One region of the Streptomyces sp. SudanB182_2057 genome, then DNA from elsewhere that is predicted to be linked to it. Evidence: riboswitches for the same ligand, from Rfam matches in the RefSeq annotation. Region 1 holds a riboswitch; each other region holds the start of a gene.
The links. A riboswitch is a leader RNA that binds a small molecule or an ion and turns the genes downstream of it on or off. The one in region 1 is predicted to bind cyclic di-AMP.
Positions count from the first base shown of each region.

Region 2: it holds a riboswitch for cyclic di-AMP, as region 1 does, so the genes downstream of both, ACSURM_RS21855 (transglycosylase family protein) here and ACSURM_RS15645 (transglycosylase SLT domain-containing protein) in region 1, are expected to answer to the same signal.
Region 3: it holds a riboswitch for cyclic di-AMP, as region 1 does, so the genes downstream of both, ACSURM_RS10015 (M23 family metallopeptidase) here and ACSURM_RS15645 (transglycosylase SLT domain-containing protein) in region 1, are expected to answer to the same signal.
Region 4: it holds a riboswitch for cyclic di-AMP, as region 1 does, so the genes downstream of both, ACSURM_RS19665 (M23 family metallopeptidase) here and ACSURM_RS15645 (transglycosylase SLT domain-containing protein) in region 1, are expected to answer to the same signal.

Region 1 is NZ_OZ186798.1:3,632,247-3,637,010, forward strand. Features, by position in the region: gene ACSURM_RS15635 (LolA family protein) at 1-718, opposite strand, end outside; gene ACSURM_RS15640 (polyprenyl synthetase family protein) at 1,133-2,143, opposite strand; cyclic di-AMP (ydaO/yuaA leader) riboswitch at 2,732-2,912, shown strand; gene ACSURM_RS15645 (transglycosylase SLT domain-containing protein) at 2,915-3,397, shown strand; gene ACSURM_RS15650 (HAD family hydrolase) at 3,427-4,239, opposite strand; gene fahA (fumarylacetoacetase) at 4,502-4,764, shown strand, end outside.
Region 2 is NZ_OZ186798.1:4,958,556-4,963,319, reverse strand. Features, by position in the region: gene ACSURM_RS21865 (FtsB family cell division protein) at 1-65, opposite strand, end outside; gene eno (phosphopyruvate hydratase) at 172-1,452, opposite strand; gene ACSURM_RS21855 (transglycosylase family protein) at 1,928-2,665, opposite strand; cyclic di-AMP (ydaO/yuaA leader) riboswitch at 2,671-2,845, opposite strand; gene ACSURM_RS21850 (transglycosylase family protein) at 3,029-4,180, opposite strand; gene ACSURM_RS21845 (cytochrome P450 family protein) at 4,349-4,764, opposite strand, start outside.
Region 3 is NZ_OZ186798.1:2,363,631-2,368,394, forward strand. Features, by position in the region: gene ACSURM_RS10000 (bifunctional acetate--CoA ligase family protein/GNAT family N-acetyltransferase) at 1-547, opposite strand, end outside; gene ACSURM_RS10005 (HPr family phosphocarrier protein) at 725-1,006, shown strand; gene ACSURM_RS10010 (GntR family transcriptional regulator) at 1,220-1,903, opposite strand; gene ACSURM_RS10015 (M23 family metallopeptidase) at 2,099-2,845, opposite strand; cyclic di-AMP (ydaO/yuaA leader) riboswitch at 2,858-3,010, opposite strand; partial or broken gene ACSURM_RS10020 (M16 family metallopeptidase) at 3,238-4,625, opposite strand; gene ACSURM_RS10025 (M16 family metallopeptidase) at 4,622-4,764, opposite strand, start outside.
Region 4 is NZ_OZ186798.1:4,490,531-4,495,294, forward strand. Features, by position in the region: gene ACSURM_RS19645 (GTP cyclohydrolase II) at 1-25, opposite strand, end outside; gene ACSURM_RS19650 (MarR family winged helix-turn-helix transcriptional regulator) at 184-693, opposite strand; gene ACSURM_RS19655 (dihydrofolate reductase family protein) at 778-1,911, shown strand; tRNA gene ACSURM_RS19660 (tRNA-Met) at 1,979-2,052, opposite strand; cyclic di-AMP (ydaO/yuaA leader) riboswitch at 2,412-2,579, shown strand; gene ACSURM_RS19665 (M23 family metallopeptidase) at 2,589-3,656, shown strand; gene ACSURM_RS19670 (aldo/keto reductase) at 3,760-4,704, shown strand; gene ACSURM_RS19675 (PrsW family intramembrane metalloprotease) at 4,731-4,764, opposite strand, start outside.

The DNA of each region.
Region 1 (4,764 bases):
TGCCGGACTGCCGGGGCCGGATCAGCAGCTTGTAGGCGTCGCGGCCGGCCACCTGCGCGGTGCCGTCGACGGTGACGGACGTGGTGTCGTCCACCGCCTTCAGCGCCTCCTCGGCGAAGTCCTCGGGCGTGGCCGGCGGCTCGGCCCGGCGCTCCTCGCCGGTCCCGGCCGCGGTGGAGTGGTAGACCTCGTTGCTCTTGCTGTCGTAGCCCCAGACGTCCTTGCCGTCGTGGATCAGGCTGTACTCGGCGCCGCGCTCCAGCAGCGACACCTTCTGCCGGTCCGGGCCGTCGGCGGCGACCCGCAGGGTGTGCATGCCGGACGCCAGCTCGGTGAGCCTGGAGCGCGGGTCGGCGGAGGAGCCGTCGCCGGAGCCGCCGTGGCCGTCGCCGTCGCCGTTGCCGGAGAGCAGGCCGTCCTCCAGGCCGCCGAGGTCGGGCAGGCCGAGGTCGGTGGTGATCTTCACGGTGCCGGACAGCTGCCGCACGTCCGACTCGGTCATCTTGTCGATGAGCTGCTGCGCGGTGATCTTCGGCAGGTCGGGGTCGCCGGATTCGGCGAGCGCCGGGACGAGCCCGATCGTGGCCGCCGCCACCCCCGCCACCGCGACGGGAACGGCGTACCGGGCGGCCTTGCGCCGGCCGGAACGCGGGGCCCCGTCCCGCTCGGCCCCCTCGTGCGCGGCGCCCACTGTGTCGCCGGATTCGTACGGTGCCATGTGTGCCTTACCTCCGTCGTCGGCGGCGGCTGTTCTCACGCTGGTCAACCCTGAGCCGCCATTCTCACCCGAATCGATGAGTTGTGGTGATGCGTGCGGTTTCCATATGACCAAATTCGCCGTGAGGAAGCGTCAGCCCTCGGAGGCAACTGCGCCTACGCCTGCGGTATGACACCCGACGCCCCTGTCCCCCCGCGACCCGTAGGGGTCGTGAGGAAGGCCGCCCCCATGCGAGGGACGCGGGATCCGGCCACGGGAGGCACACCGGCACCAGGCTCCGGCGGGACCGTGCGGGAATCCGTCAGGGGTCGTACGGTCGTACGTCGGTTCCGTACGACCGTCCAGTCGTACGCCGGCCGGGGCGGTGGGGCGGTCGTCCCAGGTGGGGCGGTCGGCCGGGCGGGCCGGGCCGGGTCAGCCGGCGCGGTGGACCACCGCGTCGCACAGTTCCACCAGCGCGGCCTTGGCGTCGCACTCCGGCAGCGGGGCCAGCGCGGCCCGCGCCTCCTCCGCGTACCGGACCGTGTCCCGGCGGGCCTGCTCCAGCGCGGGGTGGGCGCGCAGCGCGGCCAGCGCGCGGGCGTGCCGGGTGTCGTCGCTGAGGTCGGAGTCCAGCAGTTCGCACAGGGCGATGTCCTCGGCCAGCCCGAGCCGGGCGGCCCGCTCGCGCAGCCGGAGCACCGGCAGTGTCGGGATGCCCTCGCGCAGGTCGGTGCCCGGGGTCTTGCCGGACTCGTGGGAGTCGGAGGCGATGTCCAGGACGTCGTCCGCCAGCTGGAAGGCGACGCCGAGCCGTTCGCCGTACTGGGTGAGCACGTCCACGACCCGCTCGCCGGCGCCGGACATCATCGCGCCGAACCGGCAGGACACCGCCACCAGGGAGCCGGTCTTGCCGGCCAGCACGTCCAGGTAGTGCTCGACCGGGTCGCGGCCGTCCGACGGGCCCGCGGTCTCCAGGATCTGCCCGGTGACCAGCCGTTCGAACGCCAGGGCCTGCACCCGGACCGCCTCCGGACCGAGGTCGGCGAGGATCTGGGAGGCGCGGGCGAAGAGGAAGTCGCCGGTGAGGACCGCGACGGAGTTGCCCCAGCGGGTGTTGGCGCTGTCCACCCCGCGCCGTACGGCCGCCTCGTCCATGACGTCGTCGTGGTACAGCGTGGCCAGGTGGGTGAGCTCCACGACCACGGCCGACGGCACGACGCCCGGCGCGTACGGGTCGCCGAACTGGGCGGCGAGCATCACGAGCAGTGGCCGGAATCGTTTGCCGCCGGCCCGCACGAGGTGCTGCGCGGCCTCGGTGATGAACGGGACCTCGCTCTTGGTGGCATCGAGCAAGCCTTCCTCGACAGCCGCCAATCCGGCCTGGACATCGGCTTCGAGAGCCTGGTCCCGCACGCTCAGCCCGAACGGCCCGACGACGGTCACGAGGGGTCTCCTGTCTGCTGGTGTCTGCTGGCGATTACACGGTTTGTCGATAGGTCGCTGCCATCACTCAAGTCAGCGTATCCGGTCCTGTTTCGATCACCGATAGCGCCCACCGGTCCAGCCTGGGTGGTATCGGATCATGACCGGCATGGTTTTGCTCACACGGTAATAAAGGGACATATATCGACTTAACGGTAATCCGGATACCGTGTCGCAACCTCTCCACACCTTCCTCACCTCACTTCTCCCCGGCCGGCCCCTGTGGCAACGAAGCGCGCCACACACCGGGTTCCACCACGACTCGGACTTCAGGCCCGAATCCCCCTAATCCCTCATGTCCGATTTGAATTCTTTTGCTATTTCGTGAATTGGGTCACTCGGCCGACTCGTCCGCGCCACCCGGCACTCCGCCCGCCACCCTTGCCCCGACCGCGAGTTGAGGATGTGCGACCGCAAAGGATCAGGCACCCCATACGATGTCGATCAAGGTCAAATCGCACGTTGTATGAATCCGGTACTTGTTCCCGACATGTGCTCTCGCATACGTTCCGGGCCGTCGGGCGGACGCCGAATCCTGCCGCCGCCCGCGTAACCCATTCACGAACTCATTCGTACGGCAGGAGCGGGGGACCCAGGTAAGTCGCCGCGCCGGACGGCATCCGCCGCACCGGAACGGCTCGGGGTGAAGCCGTGCCTCCTTCCGGGCACGGCCGGGCACCTCCCCGCCCGAACCCGACAGCTCACCTCGCAGGCGCCGGAGAGGAACATTCGATGCCTGCTGCCGCTCGGCTCCGCCGTACCCGGACCACCCGCCACGCCCGCTCCCTCGCCGCCGCCTGCGCCGCCGCCCTCGCCCTGCCGCTCATCGGCGCGACCGGCGCGTCCGCCGCCACCGCCGCGGCCCCGACGGTGGGCACCACCCCCGCCGGATACCCGGACAACCTCGACGGCTGGATCCGCGAATCGCTCGCGATCATGGCCGAGAAGAAGATCCCGGGCACCTACAACGGCATCCACCGCAACATCATCCGCGAGTCCTCCGGCAACCCGGCGGCCATCAACCTCTGGGACTCCAACGCGGCCAAGGGCATCCCGTCCAAGGGCCTGCTCCAGGTCATCGACCCCACCTTCAACGCGTACCACGTCGACGGGACGTCCTTCGACATCTACGACCCGGTCGCGAACATCACCGCCGCCTGCAACTACGCGGCGGACCGGTACGGGTCGATCGACAACGTCTTCGGCGCCTACTGACCGGCCCGGCCGCCCAGCTCTTCCCCCGGTCAGGCGGCCGGGAACAGTCTTTCGAGGACGACGGCCACGCCGTCGTCCTCGTTCGACACCGTGACCTCGTCGGCCACCGCCTTCAGCTCGGGGTGCGCGCCGGCCATGGCGACACCGCGCGCCGCCCAGCGGAACATGGGGATGTCGTTGGGCATGTCGCCGAAGGCCAGAGCCCGTTCGGGACCGACCCCCAGCCGCTCGGCGGCCAGCGCCAGACCGGTCGCCTTCGTCACCCCGCTCGGCTGGAGCTCCACGGTGCCCGGCCCCGACATCGTGACGGTCGCCAGCGAGCCCACCGCCGAGCGCGCCACCGCCGCCAACTCGTCGTCGGACAGCTCGGCGTGCCGCAGCAGCACCTTGCTGATGGGCTCGGCCCACAGCTCGGCGCGCCGGCCGACCCGCACCGCGGGCAGCGTCGGGTGCGGCATCCGGTAGCCGGGCTCGATGAGCGTGCGCCCGTCCTCGCCGTCCTGGTCGACCGCCGCGTACACCTGCCCCACCTCCGCCTCGACCTTGCCGAGCGCGGTCTCCGCCAGCTCCCGGTCCAGCCGGACCGACCACAGCAGCCGGCCGGCCCGGGCGTCGTAGACCTGCGCTCCCTGCCCGCACACCGCCAGCCCGGTGCAGCCGAGGCGCGCGAGCAGGGACCGTACCCGCGGCGCCGGGCGGCCGGTGACCACCAGGTGCCGGGCCCCGGCCCGCGCCACCCGCGCGAGCGCGGCGAGCGACCGGTCGGAGACGGTGTCGTCGCCGCGCAGCAGTGTTCCGTCCAGGTCAGTGGCGATGAGGGCATATGCCGGGGTGGATGCCATGCCCAGAGAATACGGACCCCGGGCCCCGCCGACTCCTCCTCTGTTCCCCCCTGTCGCCGTACCGCCCGCCCCCAACTGCCGTCCGCGGACGGCTCGGTGACGAAAACCCGCCGCACTGTCGTGGGCCCGTGCGAGCACTCTTTCGAGCAAGCCCCGGGACACGAAGACCACTGCCCATGACACGCGTGTCGGCCGTAACGTGTGGCCCGACCACATGGAACGCTTCGCCATGCATGGCACGGATGAGAGTGAGGCAGCACCCATGCCCCCCTTCGACGTCCCCGAGGGCGACCCCTTCGGCCCGCACAACCTCCCCTATGGCGTGTTCTCGCCCACCGGCAGCACGGAGCGGAGGATCGGCGTCCGGCTCGGGAACCACGTCCTCGACGCGGGCGCCACGGCGGCGGCGGTCGGCTCGCCCCACCAGGCGCTGCTCGCCGCCCCCACCCTCAACCCGCTGCTGGCCGCCGGCCGCGCCACCTGGTCGGAGATACGGCGCGCCGTCACCTCCTGGGTCACCGACCC
Region 2 (4,764 bases), 1.3 Mb from region 1:
GTCTGCTCGCCGAGCAGCCTGATCCTGGTCGCGGTGGAGAACCGGTCACGGTCCTTCACGCCCATCTTCCCCGCCTCCCGTCACACGCGCGTACGTCCCCGGACACGGTACGGGACCGGGTACGGGGACGTACGTACGACTGGCTAGGACTTAGCCCAGGTTGGGTCGGGCTCAGCCCTTGAAGCGCGGGAAGGCGCTGCGGCCGGCGTACACCGCGGCGTCGTCGAGGATCTCCTCGATGCGCAGCAGCTGGTTGTACTTGGCGACGCGCTCGGAGCGGGCCGGGGCGCCGGTCTTGATCTGGCCGCAGTTGGTGGCGACGGCCAGGTCGGCGATGGTGACGTCCTCGGTCTCGCCGGAGCGGTGGGACATCATGCACTTGAAGCCGTTGCGCTGGGCCAGCTCGACGGCGTCCAGGGTCTCGGTGAGCGAGCCGATCTGGTTGACCTTGACCAGCAGGGCGTTGGCGGCGCCCTCCTCGATGCCCTTGGCCAGGCGCTCCGGGTTGGTGACGAACAGGTCGTCGCCGACCAGCTGCACCTTGTCGCCGAGCTTGGCGGTGATGGTCTTCCAGCCCTCCCAGTCGTCCTCGAAGAGCGGGTCCTCGATGGAGACCAGCGGGTACGCCGCGACCAGCTCGGCGTAGTACTCGGTCATCTCGGCGGCGGTGCGGTTCTTGCCCTCGAAGAGGTACGAACCGTCCTTGTAGAACTCGGACGCGGCGACGTCGAGCGCCAGGGCGATCTGCTCGCCGGGGGTGTAGCCGGCCTCCTTGATCGCCTCCAGGATGAGGTCGAGGGCCTCACGGTTGGAGCCGAGGTTCGGGGCGAAGCCGCCCTCGTCGCCGAGGCCGGTGGACAGGCCCTTGTTCTTCAGGACCTTCTTCAGGGTGTGGTAGACCTCGGTGCCCCAGCGCAGGGCCTCGGAGAAGGACTCCGCGCCGATCGGGGCGATCATGAACTCCTGGATGTCCACGTTGGAGTCGGCGTGCGAGCCGCCGTTCAGGATGTTCATCATCGGCACCGGCAGCAGGTGCGCGTTCGGGCCGCCCAGGTAGCGGAAGAGCGGCAGGTCGCTGGCCTCGGAGGCGGCGTGGGCGACGGCGAGCGAGACGCCGAGGATGGCGTTGGCGCCGAGGGAGCCCTTGTTGTCGGTGGCGTCCAGGTCGAACATGGCCTGGTCGATCAGCCGCTGCTCGGTGGCGTCGTAGCCGACCAGCTCGGGGCCGATCTGCTCGATGACGGCGAGGACGGCCTTCTCGACGCCCTTGCCCTGGTAGCGGTTCGGGTCACCGTCGCGCAGCTCGATGGCCTCGAAGGCGCCGGTCGAGGCGCCGGACGGCACGGCGGCACGACCCGTGCTGCCGTCGTCGAGGCCGACCTCGACCTCGACCGTGGGGTTGCCTCGGGAGTCCAGGATTTCCCGGGCTACGACGACGTCGATGGACGGCACGAGCATCTCCTTCTTGGATGTGACGCTGGAAGTGCGGGGCTGGTGTGCCTTGCGACTAGAGCCTAACCGTCCCGGGCCGCTCGGCTGTCGACCGACCGCCCCGTGGACAGGGCGACGGTACCTTTTGTTTCTGCGCGAAACAAAGGGGTCGGGTCAATTCCGGACCGGAGGCGCCGGGCCGGACACGGAAAACCCCGCCCCGGCGCGTACGGGGGAACACGCGCCGGGGCGGGGAGCCCTTGGGGGACGGGGGTGACCCGCACGGGCCTTGGGGGGCCGCCTGGTTGTGCGGGCTGGGGGCCCGGGGGGTGTACGGGCCTTGGGGGCCGTGGATGTACGAGGCCCGGGGGCCTTGCGTACGAGGCCCGGGGGCTTGGTCGTACGGGGCCCGGGGGCCTTGGGGTCGTACGGGGCCCGGGAGGGAACCCGGGGCCCGCCGGGATGTGCGGGCCGTGGGGTCCCCCCGGGGGGGGGCTTACTTCAGGTGGAGCTGCTGGCCCGGGTAGATGAGGTCGGCGTCCTGGACGATGTCCTTGTTCAGCTCGAACAGCTTCTGCCAGCCGCCCGCGACCTTGTGCTCCGCGGCGATGGTGCTGAGCGTGTCGCCCTCGACGACCTTGTACTCGCCGTCACCCTTCTTGACCTTCTTGCCGGTCGGGGTGGTGACGGTCTTGCTCGCGCCGCCGGTGCTCTTGCCCGCGCTCGTGCTCGTGCTCTTGCTCGTGGAGGCGGCCAGGCGCTCCGCGGAGCGGGAGGCGGCCTGCTGGTCGGCGGAGCGGGTGGAGGTGCCCGAGTCCTGGGTGGACGGGGCGGACGGCGCCGGGGCGGAGCCGTTGTACGGGGTACTCGACAGACCCGTGCCGCAGACCGGCCAGGCGCCCTTGCCCTGGGAGGCGAGGACCTTCTCGGCGACGGCGATCTGCTGCGCCTTGCCGGCCTGGTCGGCGGTGGCGGCGTACTGCGTGCCGCCGTACGCGGCCCAGGTGGAGGCGGAGAACTGCAGACCGCCGTAGTAGCCGTTGCCGGTGTTGATGGACCAGTTGCCGCCGGACTCGCACTGGGCGACCGCGTCCCACTGGGAGGCGGTGGCGGCGGAGGCGTTGCCGGCCGCCATCAGCGGGGCGGCGACGGCGGCGCCGGTGACACCGGCGAGCGTGACGGCGCGAACGGCCTTGGACGGACGACGGTGCTTGCCCTTGCCGGAAAACAGCATGGATCGATTCCCCTCACCGACGCCTGCGAGGTGAGCTGTCGGGTTCGGGCCGGTTGAGTTGCCCGGCCGCGTACGACGCTTTCGCGTGACGCGGCTTCACCCCCAGCCGGTCCCAGCCTCAACTGCTGGGCCCGGCACTTACCTTGGGTCCCCCGCTCCTGCCTACGGCGCTTGACGCGACGACTGTTCCCGGGCGACCGCCGGCAGGATTCGGCGTGGCGGAAGCCGGGGCTCGCGGTGACGAGCGGCCTCGACCGTAGGCAGGTGATCGCCGGAATTTCAAAGACGATCAGGGCTTCTGAGACTCATCCCACACTTTCGCCAAACCGGACATTCAGGCGGTAAGCGGGGCGCCAAGTCCCGCTACTCCGCGTCCGTTTCGCCCTGAACATTCAGGGTCTGACCGGCGGTGATGTGGTTCGGGTCGGCACCGATGGCCTTCTTGTTGCCGGCGTACAGCGCGTGCCACCCGCCGTCGACGTCAAGGGAGTCGGCGATGGAGGACAGCGAGTCGCCCTGGCGGACTGTGTAGGTGTCCGGTTCGCGGGAGGCGTGACGGCCGGAGGAGGTGTCGTTCTGACCGTTTGTCAGGGTTTCGTCCGCGCTCGGGCCCCGGTGGCGTCCGCCGGTGCCGACGGCGCCGGTGTCGACCAGGCTCCAAGACCCGGCCGCCTGCTGCGGGTTGTCCACGGTCCCGGCGTCCGGGGTGGCCGTCGGGGAGCCGCCGGGGTACTGGGGGTGGCCGGTGCCGGGCGTGGGGGACGTGTCCGGCCCGGTGGTGCCGGTCCCGGCGGACCCGGGGGTCTCGCCCGCGCCCTCGCCCGCCGCCTTGCCCGCATCTTCACCAGTGGCCTTGCCCGCGCCCTTGTCACCCTTGTCGGCCTTGTCGCCCTTGTCCTGCTTGGTGGGCGGCGTGCCGGTCGGGTCGGAGGAGTGGCCGGACCCCGGGTCGGCGGTGGAGCCGGTGGAGTCCGTGGAACCCGTAGAGCCCGTGGTAGGCGACGCGTCCGGCCGGTCGGACGGGTCGGAGGTTCCGGGAGCCTTGGACGTACCGGAGTCGCCGGCCGATCCGGACGCGTCCGTCGAACCGCCGGTGCCGCCGGAGTCGCCGACGCCCGTGTCGACGTCCATGGACCCCGAGTTCCGCGTCAGGCCGGAGAGCAGGGCGCAGGTGGCCCAGGGGGCGGTGCCCCGGTCAGCCAGGATCTTCTCGGCGACGGCGATCTGCTGCTGGCGGCTGGCCTGGTCGGGGCTGGCCGCGTACCGGCCGCCGCCGTACTTGTCCCAGTCGTCCTGCGAGATCTGCAGGCCGCCGTAGTACCCGGTCCCGTTGTCCGCGCTCCAGGAGCCGCCGCTCTCGCACTCGGCCACCTTGTCCCACGTGGTGCCGTCGGCCGCGTTGGCGCTCGCCGCGCCGAGGAGCGGGATGGCGATGGCGGAGCCGGTCACTCCGGCCGCGACGAGGAGGGCCGGAGCCTGGCGGGGGCGACGGTGTCGACCGTTCCCGGAGAGCATGCAGAAGCCTTTCGAGCGACAGCAGGACCGGCGCGGCGGTTGGAGCCGCTCGCCGCGCTGATGGGTGAACGTATCGGCAGACGATCACTTGTCACAAGTTCATGCCGCACAGATCACGTGAAGATCACAGAGTTGAGAAAGTGTCACCTTTGTCTGGAGGGACTGTGTTCAGGCGGGCGGTGTGAACTCCACCGGCAGCGTGCGCAGGCCCCGCATGATGAGCCCGCCGCGCCAGCGCAGGTCGGCCGGATCGGCGGCGAGCCGCAGGTCGGGCAGGCGGGTGAACAGGGTGGCCAGCGCGGTCTGGCCCTCCAGCCGGGCGAGCGGGGCGCCCAGGCAGTAGTGGATGCCGTGGCCGTACCCGAGGTGCTGGTTGTCGCGGCGGCCGAGGTCCAGCACGTCCGGGTCGGCGAACCGCTCCGGGTCCCGGTCGGCGGCGGCGAGGACGACGAGCACCGGGTCGCCCGGCGCTATGTCCTGCCCGCCGATGGTCAGCGGCTCGGTGGCGAACCGCCAGGTGGCCAGCTCCACCGGACCGTCGTAGCGCAGGAGTTCCTCGACGCCCGTCTCCAGCAGGTCCCGTT
Region 3 (4,764 bases), 1.3 Mb from region 1:
GGCGTACGACGCCGTCCTCGAAGCTGCGCTTCTGGGTGTAGCCGGCGTCCGTGAACACCTTGATCATCTTGGTGTTGGCGGGGAGCACCTCGGCGGCGAAGCGGCGGATGCCCCGCTCGCGCGCGACGGCCGCGATGTGTTCCAGGAGGGCGGAGGCGACGCCGCGGCCGTGGTGGGCGTCCTGGACCAGGAAGGCGACCTCGGCCTCGTCGGCGGGCACGGAGGCGGGCAGGCCGTCGGCGCCGATGCGGTCGTAGCGTACGGTGGCGATGAACTCGCCGCCGATGGTGGCCGCGAGTCCCACCCGGTCCACGAAGTCGTGGTGCGTGAAGCGGTGGACGTCCTTGGCGGACAGGCGTGGGTACGGCGCGAAGAAGCGGTAGTACTTCGACTCGTCCGAGACCTGCTCGTAGAAACTGACCAGGCGGTCGGCGTCGTCGACGGTGATGGGCCTGACGCGCGCGGTGCCGCCGTCGCGCAGCACCACGTCCGCCTCCCAGTGGGCGGGGTACTGGTGCCGGTCCTGCCGGTCCGCCGAGGTGTGCATGGGCCCCAGCGTAAGGGTCGCGTACGACAACGGCGCGAGGCAGTCTATGGGGGCGACGCCGGACCGAGGCCGCGGTCCGGGGTCGCGCCGGGGCGGTCCTCGCCGGCCCGCTCCGGGCACGCTTCACGGTATGGGAAACTGGTCTAGACAACCCTGAGCACTGAAGGGCAGCAACACATGGCTGAGCGCCGCGTCAACGTCGGCTGGGCCGAGGGCCTCCACGCCCGCCCCGCTTCTCTCTTCGTCCGAGCCGCCACGGCCACAGGCGTCCCGGTGACGATCGCCAAGGCCGGGGGCAACCCCGTCAACGCGGCCTCGATGCTGGCCGTCCTGGGCCTGGGCGCCCAGGGTGGCGAGGAGATCGTCCTCGCCTCCGACGCCGAGGGCGCCGACGCCGCCCTGGACCGTCTGGCCAAGCTGGTCTCCGAGGGCCTGGAGGAACTGCCCGAGACCGTCTGAGCGGGACCGGGAAGCCGCGCCGTCCGTATCGGGCGGCGCGGCTTCCGCGTTTCCGCCGCCGGTTCCAGGGTCGCGCCGGTTCCGTCGGCGGATTTCTTCTCGGGTGTTCGCCCGGTCGCCCGGCACACGCGGGACATGAAATTGACGGAAGCGGAAAAGGGCAGCGGAAAACACCCGCCGCCGAATTACCCTTCTTTGTATACGGCGCCCGTGTTAATGCCGCGGACCCGACATGTTTACGGCATGTTGCGAAGTCCTCACACGCTCCGCGCCGGGAAGGCGCAGCCGGTGCGCGCCCGTCGCGCGTTCGGCGTGCAGTGCCGTCAGCGCCCGCGCGCGTTCGCCGTCCCCGCGCGCCACCGCGTCCACGATCGCGCCGTGCTCCGCCCAGGACTCCACCGGGCTCACCGGCGGCTCCACCGCGTACATCCAGGCGATCTTGTGCCGCAGCTGGGTCAGCATCGAGGTCAGCGAGGGGCTGCCGCAGGCCTGGGCAAGCGTCTCGTGGAACCAGCCGCCGAGCGCGCGCAGATCCTCGCTGTTGCCCTTCCTGGCCCGCTCCTGGCCCAGCCGGACCAGGCCGCGCAGCACCTTCAGATGGGCCTCCGTGCGCCGCTGGGCGGCCCGCGCGGCGCCCAGCGGCTCCAGCAGCGTCCGCATCTCCAGCACGTCGGCGGCCTCCCGCTCGGTCGGCTCGGCCACGCACGCGCCCGCGTGCCGGCGCGTCACCACGAAACCCTCGGCCTCCAGCGTGCGCAGCGCCTCGCGGACGGGGACGCGCGAGACGCCGTAGCGGCGGGCCAGGACTTCCTCGGTGAGCCGGCTGCCGCGCTCGTAGACACCCGCGACGATGTCGTCCCGGACAGCGGTGCACACCGAGTGCGCCGGAATACGCATGACCGACCTCCGCCTTAATCCCCGTGAAACGCCGACGATGGACGCGTATACCGTGACTCTATTCCAGCGGGCCGGAATTTCCGACGGGGGGCGGTAATCCATGGATATTTTTTGGACAACGAGTCCGGCGGACGGCGTGAAAAACGGCGAAAGCCCCGGCTCGGGTGAGCCGGGGCCGTCGGAAACGCGCGGGCGTCAGATCCGGACGCCGTGCCCGCGGAGGTAGGCGACGGGGTCGATGTCCGAGCCGTACTCGGGCGACGTGCGCGCCTCGAAGTGGAGGTGCGGGCCGGTGACGTTGCCCGTGGCGCCGGACAGGCCGATCTGCTGGCCCGGCTCGACCTGCTGGCCCACTGTGACGCCGATGGAGGACAGGTGCCCGTACTGCGTGTACATGCCGTCGGCCATCCGGATCACGACCTGGTTGCCGTAGGCGCCGCCCCAGCCGGTGGCGACGACCGTGCCGGCGCCCACCGCGTGCACCGTGGAGCCGCTGGCCGCGTGGAAGTCGATGCCGGTGTGCGAACCGGAGGACCACAGGGAGCTGGAGGCCTGGTAGGCCGTGGAGACGTAGGAGTGCGCGACGGGGGCGACGAAGGTGTTCAGCCGGCGGCGCTCGGCCTCGCGCGCGGCGCGGACCCGCTCCTCCTCGGCCCGCTCGGCGGCCGCCTTCGCCGCGGCCTCCTCGGCGGCCTTGCGGTCGGCGGCCTGCTGCTGGGCGGTGGCCTGCGCGTCGATCTGCGCGGCGACGTCCTCGGTGGCGGCGAGGACCGGCGTGAGGCCGGTCTGGTCCACGGGGTTGTCGGCGGCGAGCGCCGGGGAGGCGGCGAGGGTGCCGATGACACCGGTGGTGGTCAGGGCCGCGACGCCGGCCGCCTGAGCGGTGGTGCGCTTGACCCGGCCGGGCTTGCGGTGCTTCCCGGTGGCGCACATGAACGCCATGAAGTGGCTGGTCCTTTCCTTCCCTCTCGCCTACCGGGTTAGCTGACGGGTTCGGAGCAGGAAGGTCTCCTACGAGCCCCCTCGCGGGCGCCCGATTCACCCCAGGGACGGTGGGTCCCCGGCTCCCCTGGCTCGCGCCGTACGGGGACTCGGCGATGACTGTCCGGTGCCGCGGGTGCGGCGCACTGCCTGACGAACAGCCCGGACGACGCTACGGCGGCCCGCTTTCGATCCTCAAACGGATCCGGGGTTTTGTAGCGCATCCCACAGGTCAGACAGGCAACCTCCGCCCCAAAACGGGCATCTGAGGGCCCGAGTGGAACAGCGTGGGGCCCTGACGGCTCGTAAGCCGTCAGGGCCCCACGCGCGCGTGCGCCGGATGCGCCGGGCCGCTACTCGGCCGGCACCACGGTCACCTCACCGATGCCGAGCGCCTCGACCGGCGCCTTGATCTGGGAGGCGTCGCCGACGAGGACGGTCACCAGGCGGTCCACCGGGAAGGCGTTCACGACGGCCGCGGTGGCCTCCACGGTGCCCGTGGCGGCCAGCTGACGGTACAGCGTCGCCTGGAAGTCGTCGGGCAGGTGCTGCTCGACCTGGTCGGCCAGCGTGCTCGCGACGGCCGCCGCGGTCTCGTACTTCAGCGGCGCCACGCCGACGAGGTTCTGCACGCGACGTCCCGCTCGGCGTCGGTCAGGCCCTCCGCCGCGACGGTGCGCAGCACCTTCCACAGGTCGTCCAGCGCCGGGCCGGTGTTCGGCGTGTCCACGGAGCCGCTGATGGCGAGCATCGCCGCGCCCGTGCCGTCCGGCGCGGACCTGAGGACCTGCCCGAAGGAGCGCACGCCGTAGGTGTAGCCCTTCTCCTCGCGCAGGACGCGGTCCAGGCGGGAGGTGAGGGTGCCGCCGAGGCAGTAGGTGCCGAGCACCTGGGCGGGCCACACGCGGTCGTGCCGGTCGGGGCCGACCCGGCCGATGAGCAGCTGCGTCTGGACGGCGCCGGGCCGGTCCACGATCACCACGCGCCCGGTGTCGTCGGCCGTCACCGGCGGCACCGGCCGCGGCTCGCCGGGGGTGCCGGTCCAGGCGCCCAGGGTGTCGCCGAGCAGCGCGTCCAGGTCGGTGCCGGTCAGGTCGCCGACGACGACCAGGGTGGCCGTGGCGGGCCGCACATGGCGGTCGTAGAAGGCGCGTACGGCCGCCGCGTCGATCTTCTCGACGGTCTCCTCGGTGCCCTGGCGCGGCCGGGACATGCGCGAGGCCGCCGGGAACAGCTCCTTGGAGAGCTCCTTGGCGGCCCGGCGGGAGGGGTTGGCCAGCTCGTGCGGGATCTCGTCCAGGCGGTTGCGGACGAGGCGCTCGACCTCGCTCGGGGCGAAGGCGGGCGCGCGCAGCGCGTCGGCGAGCAGGCCGAGGCCCTTGGCCAGGCGGGAGACCGGGACCTCCAGGCTGAGCCGGACGCCGGGGTGGTCGGCGTGCGCGTCCAGGGTGGCGCCCGCGCGCTCCAGCTCGGCGGCGAACTCCTCGGCGGAGTGCTGGTCGGTGCCCTCGGAGAAGGCGCGCGCCATGATCGTGGCGACGCCGTCCAGGCCGGCCGGCTCGGCGTCCAGCGGCGCGTCCAGCAGCACCTCGACGGCGACGACCTGCTGGCCGGGGCGGTGGCAGCGCAGCACGGTCAGGCCGTTGCCGAGCGCGGTGCGCTCGGGGGCCGGGAACGCCCAGGGCTTGGCCTCGCCGGGCCGCGGCTGGGGGTGGAACTCCATGGTGGCGAGCTCGGTCACTTGGCCGTCTCCTCGTTCTCGGTCTCGTCGCGGCCCGCCTCTACGGTCGCTTCCTGCTCCGGGTCCTCCGGGACATCGGCGTCGGGGGCGGCCTCCGGGGACTTCGGTTCGTAGACCAGCACCGCGCGGTTGTCGGGCC
Region 4 (4,764 bases), 860 kb from region 1:
GGGTGGCGGTGGGGATGTCGGGCATGCGGATCCCTCCGGAGCATGTGCTTCAGATTTGAAGCAGTGGTACGCGGGGACCCTACCGTATGCTTAAAAGTTGAAGCAATCGACCCGAGGCCAGGAGCAGGCCAGGAGCAGGCCAGGAGCGGGCCAGGAGCGGGCCAGGAGCAGAGCAGAAGCGGGTCAGGAGCAGGACGAACGGCGCCGCCAGGGGACGTCACCCGCGCCCGCCCCGGCCCCCTCGCCCTGCAACCCGCGCACGATCCCCGTGCAGATCTCCTCCAGCTGCCCCACCTGCTCCTCGGTGAGCCGGTCGAACAGCAGCGAGCGGACCGTCTCGACGTGACCGGGCGCCGTACGCTCCAGAACGGCCGTCCCCTCGTCCGTCAGCACCGCGAGCGAGGCCCGCTTGTCGTCGGCGCAGTTCTCCCGGCGCACCAGGCCGTCCCGCTCCAGCCGGTTCACCACGTACGTCAGCCGGCTGCGGGTGATCTTCAGTGCCTCGGCGAGGTCGGTCATGCGCAGCCGCCGGCCGGGGGCGTCGGAGAGGCCGGCCAGCACCGAGTAGAACAGGTGCGGCATGCCGCCCGCCTGCTGGAGCTGCCGGTCGACCGCGTCCTCCAGGAGGCGGGCGGCGGCGATGTAGGCGCGCCAGGCGCGCTGCTCCTCGGGCGTGAGCCAGCGGGTCGTCATGCCGCCAGTGTAGGTTTGTTTAAAACTTGAACCAAGCCGCCCGCGGCCCAGCCCGGTCCGTCCGCCCCACAGGAAAGAGCGCCGATGCCCCTGCCGTACGTGCTGCTGTCCGCCGCCGTCTCCCTCGACGGCTACCTGGACGACACCGGCCCCGAGCGGCTCCTGCTGTCCGGCCCGGCCGACTTCGACCGGGTCGACGGGGTACGGGCCTCGGCCGACGCGCTCCTGGTCGGCGCCGGCACGATCCGCGCCGACAACCCCCGCCTGCTGGTCAACTCGGCCGAGCGGCGCGCGGCCCGGCGCGCGGCGGGCCGCCCGGAGTACCCGCTGAAGGTCACCGTCACCGGCTCCGGCGACCTCGACCCGGCGGCGCGCTTCTGGCACACCGGCGGCGACAAGCTCGTCTACACCACCGACCAGGGCGCCGTACGGGCCACGCGCCTCCTCGGGGACACCGCCGATGTCGTCCCGCTCGGCCCCGTCGTGGACTGGCGGGCGCTGCTGGAGCACCTGCACGACGTGCGCGGTGTGCGGCGGCTGATGGCCGAGGGCGGCGGCACGGTCCACACCCAGCTGCTCCGGCAGGGTCTGGCCGACGAACTCCAGCTGGTCCTCGCCCCGCTGTTCGTCGGCGATCCGGCGGCCCCGCGGCTGTTCGGTCCGGGCCCCTACCAGGGCGGACGCCTGCGCCTGCTGGAGACCCGACGGATCGAGGACGTCGTCCTCATGCGGTACGCGCCCACGGCTCCCGGCTCCGGTGCGGACGCCGTCGCCGCCGACCGCCACTGGCTGCGCACCGCCTGCGAACTGGCGGCCCTGTGCCCGCCCTCCCGGACGGCGTTCAGCGTGGGCGCGGTCGTGGTCGCCGCCGACGGCACGGAACTGGCCCGGGGCCACTCGCGGGAGGGCGGCGACCCGGTGGTGCACGCGGAGGAGGCGGCGCTGGCGAAGACCGACCCGGCCGACCCGCGGCTGTCCGGCGCCACGGTCTACTCCAGCCTGGAGCCGTGTGCCCGCCGTGCGTCCCGGCCGGCGCCCTGCGCCGAGCTGATCCTGCGGGCCGGGGTGCGCCGGGTGGTCACCGCCTGGCGGGAGCCGGACACGTTCGTCGAGGCGGCCGACGGGACGGGCGTGCTGAGGGCGGCGGGGGCGCGGGTCGTCGTACTGCCGGAGCTGGAGGAGCTGGCGAAGGCGCCGAACGCCCATCTGCCGGGCTGAGCACCGCCCTGGGTGCGGATACACCCAGGGCCCGGAATCCTTGGGATTCCGGGCCCTGGGCCTTCAGTAGCGGGGACAGGATTTGAACCTGCGACCTCTGGGTTATGAGCCCAGCGAGCTACCGAGCTGCTCCACCCCGCGTCGTTGTGACTCCAGTGTACGCCATGTGCGGGATGCTTCGCACATCGGTTTCCGTGGGCCCCTCGGCGGGCCTCTCCGGGGGGCTCTCCGAGGGGCCCACCGGAGAGGCTCACCAGAGGGGTCACGCAAGGTGACCGGGTGAGCGCGCACGCATAACAACTGAGACACCATCAAAATCGCGAGTGACTGCTGACCGCGTCTGAGTGCCGGTCAAATTGCCCGATCTGACGGGATAGTTGCTGATAACTCCACCGGTGAAAACGTTAATGATCAAGGGGACCGGCTTGGAAAGTGACTGTCAGGTCTATTAACGTTCGATAACGCAGCGCGGTCGTCCCAGCCGTCACAAGAGGCGGCTCCGTGCGCACGCGCCGAATCCCGCGAGGGAACCGGGGAACCACCACCTTGGGGTGAATCACGCGGATACCGCCGTGCACTCACGCGAGTCCACGACCGGTATACGCGCGTAGGAGACCTTCCTGCTCCGAACCCGTCAGCTAACCCGGTAGGCGGAGGAAGGAAAGGAGTACGCCCGCGTGGCGTCCAACCGGCCTGGCCCCGAAGCCCCGTCCATACCGGCACAGCGCGAGTCCGAACCCGAGACCTTCGGCTACGGCGCCTACCGCGCCGACGAGGGCCCGTGGGAGGAGTGGAACCCCACCGAGGAATCCGTCGCCCCGGTCCGCGGCCGGCACCGGGTCGCCAAGCAGCGCGGCGGCTTCGCGCGCAGCTCCACCGTCCTCGGCGTCGGCGTCATGGCCGCGGTCGGCGCGGGCGGCATGGCCAGCGCCAACACCGGCAAGCCGCCGGTCTCCATCTCCATGCCGGACCTGCCCTCGGTCGGCTCCCTCTTCCAGGACGGCTCCGGCGACGACCGGCCCGCCGAGGCGGCCGCCACCACCGCGCTCGCCACCGTCGCCGTGGCCTCCGACGCGGGCCAGGACAGCGCCGACGCGGGCGAGGTGCTGCGCAACCGGATCATGGCGCAGGCCGAGCAGCAGCAGGGCCAGGCCGACAGCAGGGCCGCCGCGGCCGCGCTCGCCGCCGCCGAGAAGCAGACCGCCGAGGCCGCCGCCCAGGCCGAGCAGGAGGCCGCCGCCAAGGCCGCCGCCGCCAAGGAGAAGGCGGAGGCCGAGGCCGAGAAGGCCGCGGCCGAGGCGAAGCGGGCGGCCGAGGAGAAGCGGCTGGCCGAGCTCGCCAAGCAGTACGCGCTGCCCACCTCCTCGTACACGATCACCTCGACGTTCGGGCAGGCCGGCTCGATGTGGTCCTCCGGCCACCACACCGGTCTGGACTTCGCCGCCCCCACCGGCACCCTGATCAAGGCCGTGCACAGCGGCACGATCACCGAGGCGGGCTGGGCCGGCGCCTACGGCTACCGCACCATCCTGACCCTGGACGACGGCACCGAGCTGTGGTTCTGCCACCAGTCCTCGATCAACGTCACGGCCGGCCAGAAGGTCTCCACCGGCGAGGTCATCGGCCGCGTCGGCGCCACCGGCAACGTGACCGGCCCGCACCTGCACCTGGAGATCCACCCCGGCGGCGCGCCCACCGGCATCGACCCGATGGCGTGGCTGCGCGACAAGGGCCTCACCCCCTGACGGTCCCTTTCCGGAAGCCCGGAGACGAACCCTTCCCCGGAGACCGGGAAAATCGGCGCCGGCGGCGGGATGCGATCGGCCCCCGCCGGCGTTGACATGGCGTATGACGTCACTTCGTAAACTCGGCTCCTCCGACCTCGAGGTCTTCCCGCTCTCCCTGGGCGGCAACGTGTTCGGCTGGACGGCCGACGAGCAGACCTCCTTCGCCGTCCTCGACGCCTACGCCGCGGCGGGCGGCAACTTCATCGACACCGCGGACGTGTACTCGGCCTGGGTCGAGGGCAACAAGGGCGGCGAGTCCGAGACCGTCCTCGGCGCCTGGCTCAAGGCCCGCGGCAACCGCTCGGACGTGGTCATCGCGACGAAGGTCAGCCAGCACCCCGAGTTCCAGGGCCTGTCCGCCGCGAACATCAAGGCCGCCGCCGACGCCTCGCTGCGCCGCCTGGGCACCGACTACATCGACCTCTACTACACCCACTTCGACCAGCCCGAGGTGCCGGTCGAGGAGATCATCGGCGCGCTGGACGAACTGGTGAAGGCCGGCAAGGTCCGGCACATCGCCGCCTCCAACATCGCCGCCGAGCGCCTGCGCGCGTCCCTGGAGTTCTCCGACCGCGAGGGCCTGGCCCGCTACGTCGCCGTCCAGCCGCACTACAACCTGGTCTCCCGCGACACCTACGAGGGCCCGCTCCAGGAACTCGTGGCCGCCGAGGGCCTGGCCGCCGTCCCGTACTTCGCGCTCGCCTCGGGCTTCCTGACCGGCAAGTACCGGCCCGGCGCGACGGTGGACAGCGCCCGCGCCGACCGGGTGCAGGAGTACGTGGCCTCCGAGCGCGGCCGGAAGGTGCTGGCCGCCCTGGACGAGGTCGCCGCCGCCCACGAGGCCCCGGTCGCCACGGTCGCCCTGGCCTGGCTGGCCGCCCAGCCGACGGTCACCGCCCCGATCGCCTCCGCCCGCACGCCCGAGCAGCTTCCGGCGCTGCTCGGCGTGGCGGCGCTGAAGCTGACGGACGCGGAGGTCGCGAAGCTGACGGAGGCCTCGGCCTAGAAGGACGGCCGTACGGCACCCGGCGGTCAGGTCCGGTACGGGTTGTAGGGGGAGTACGTC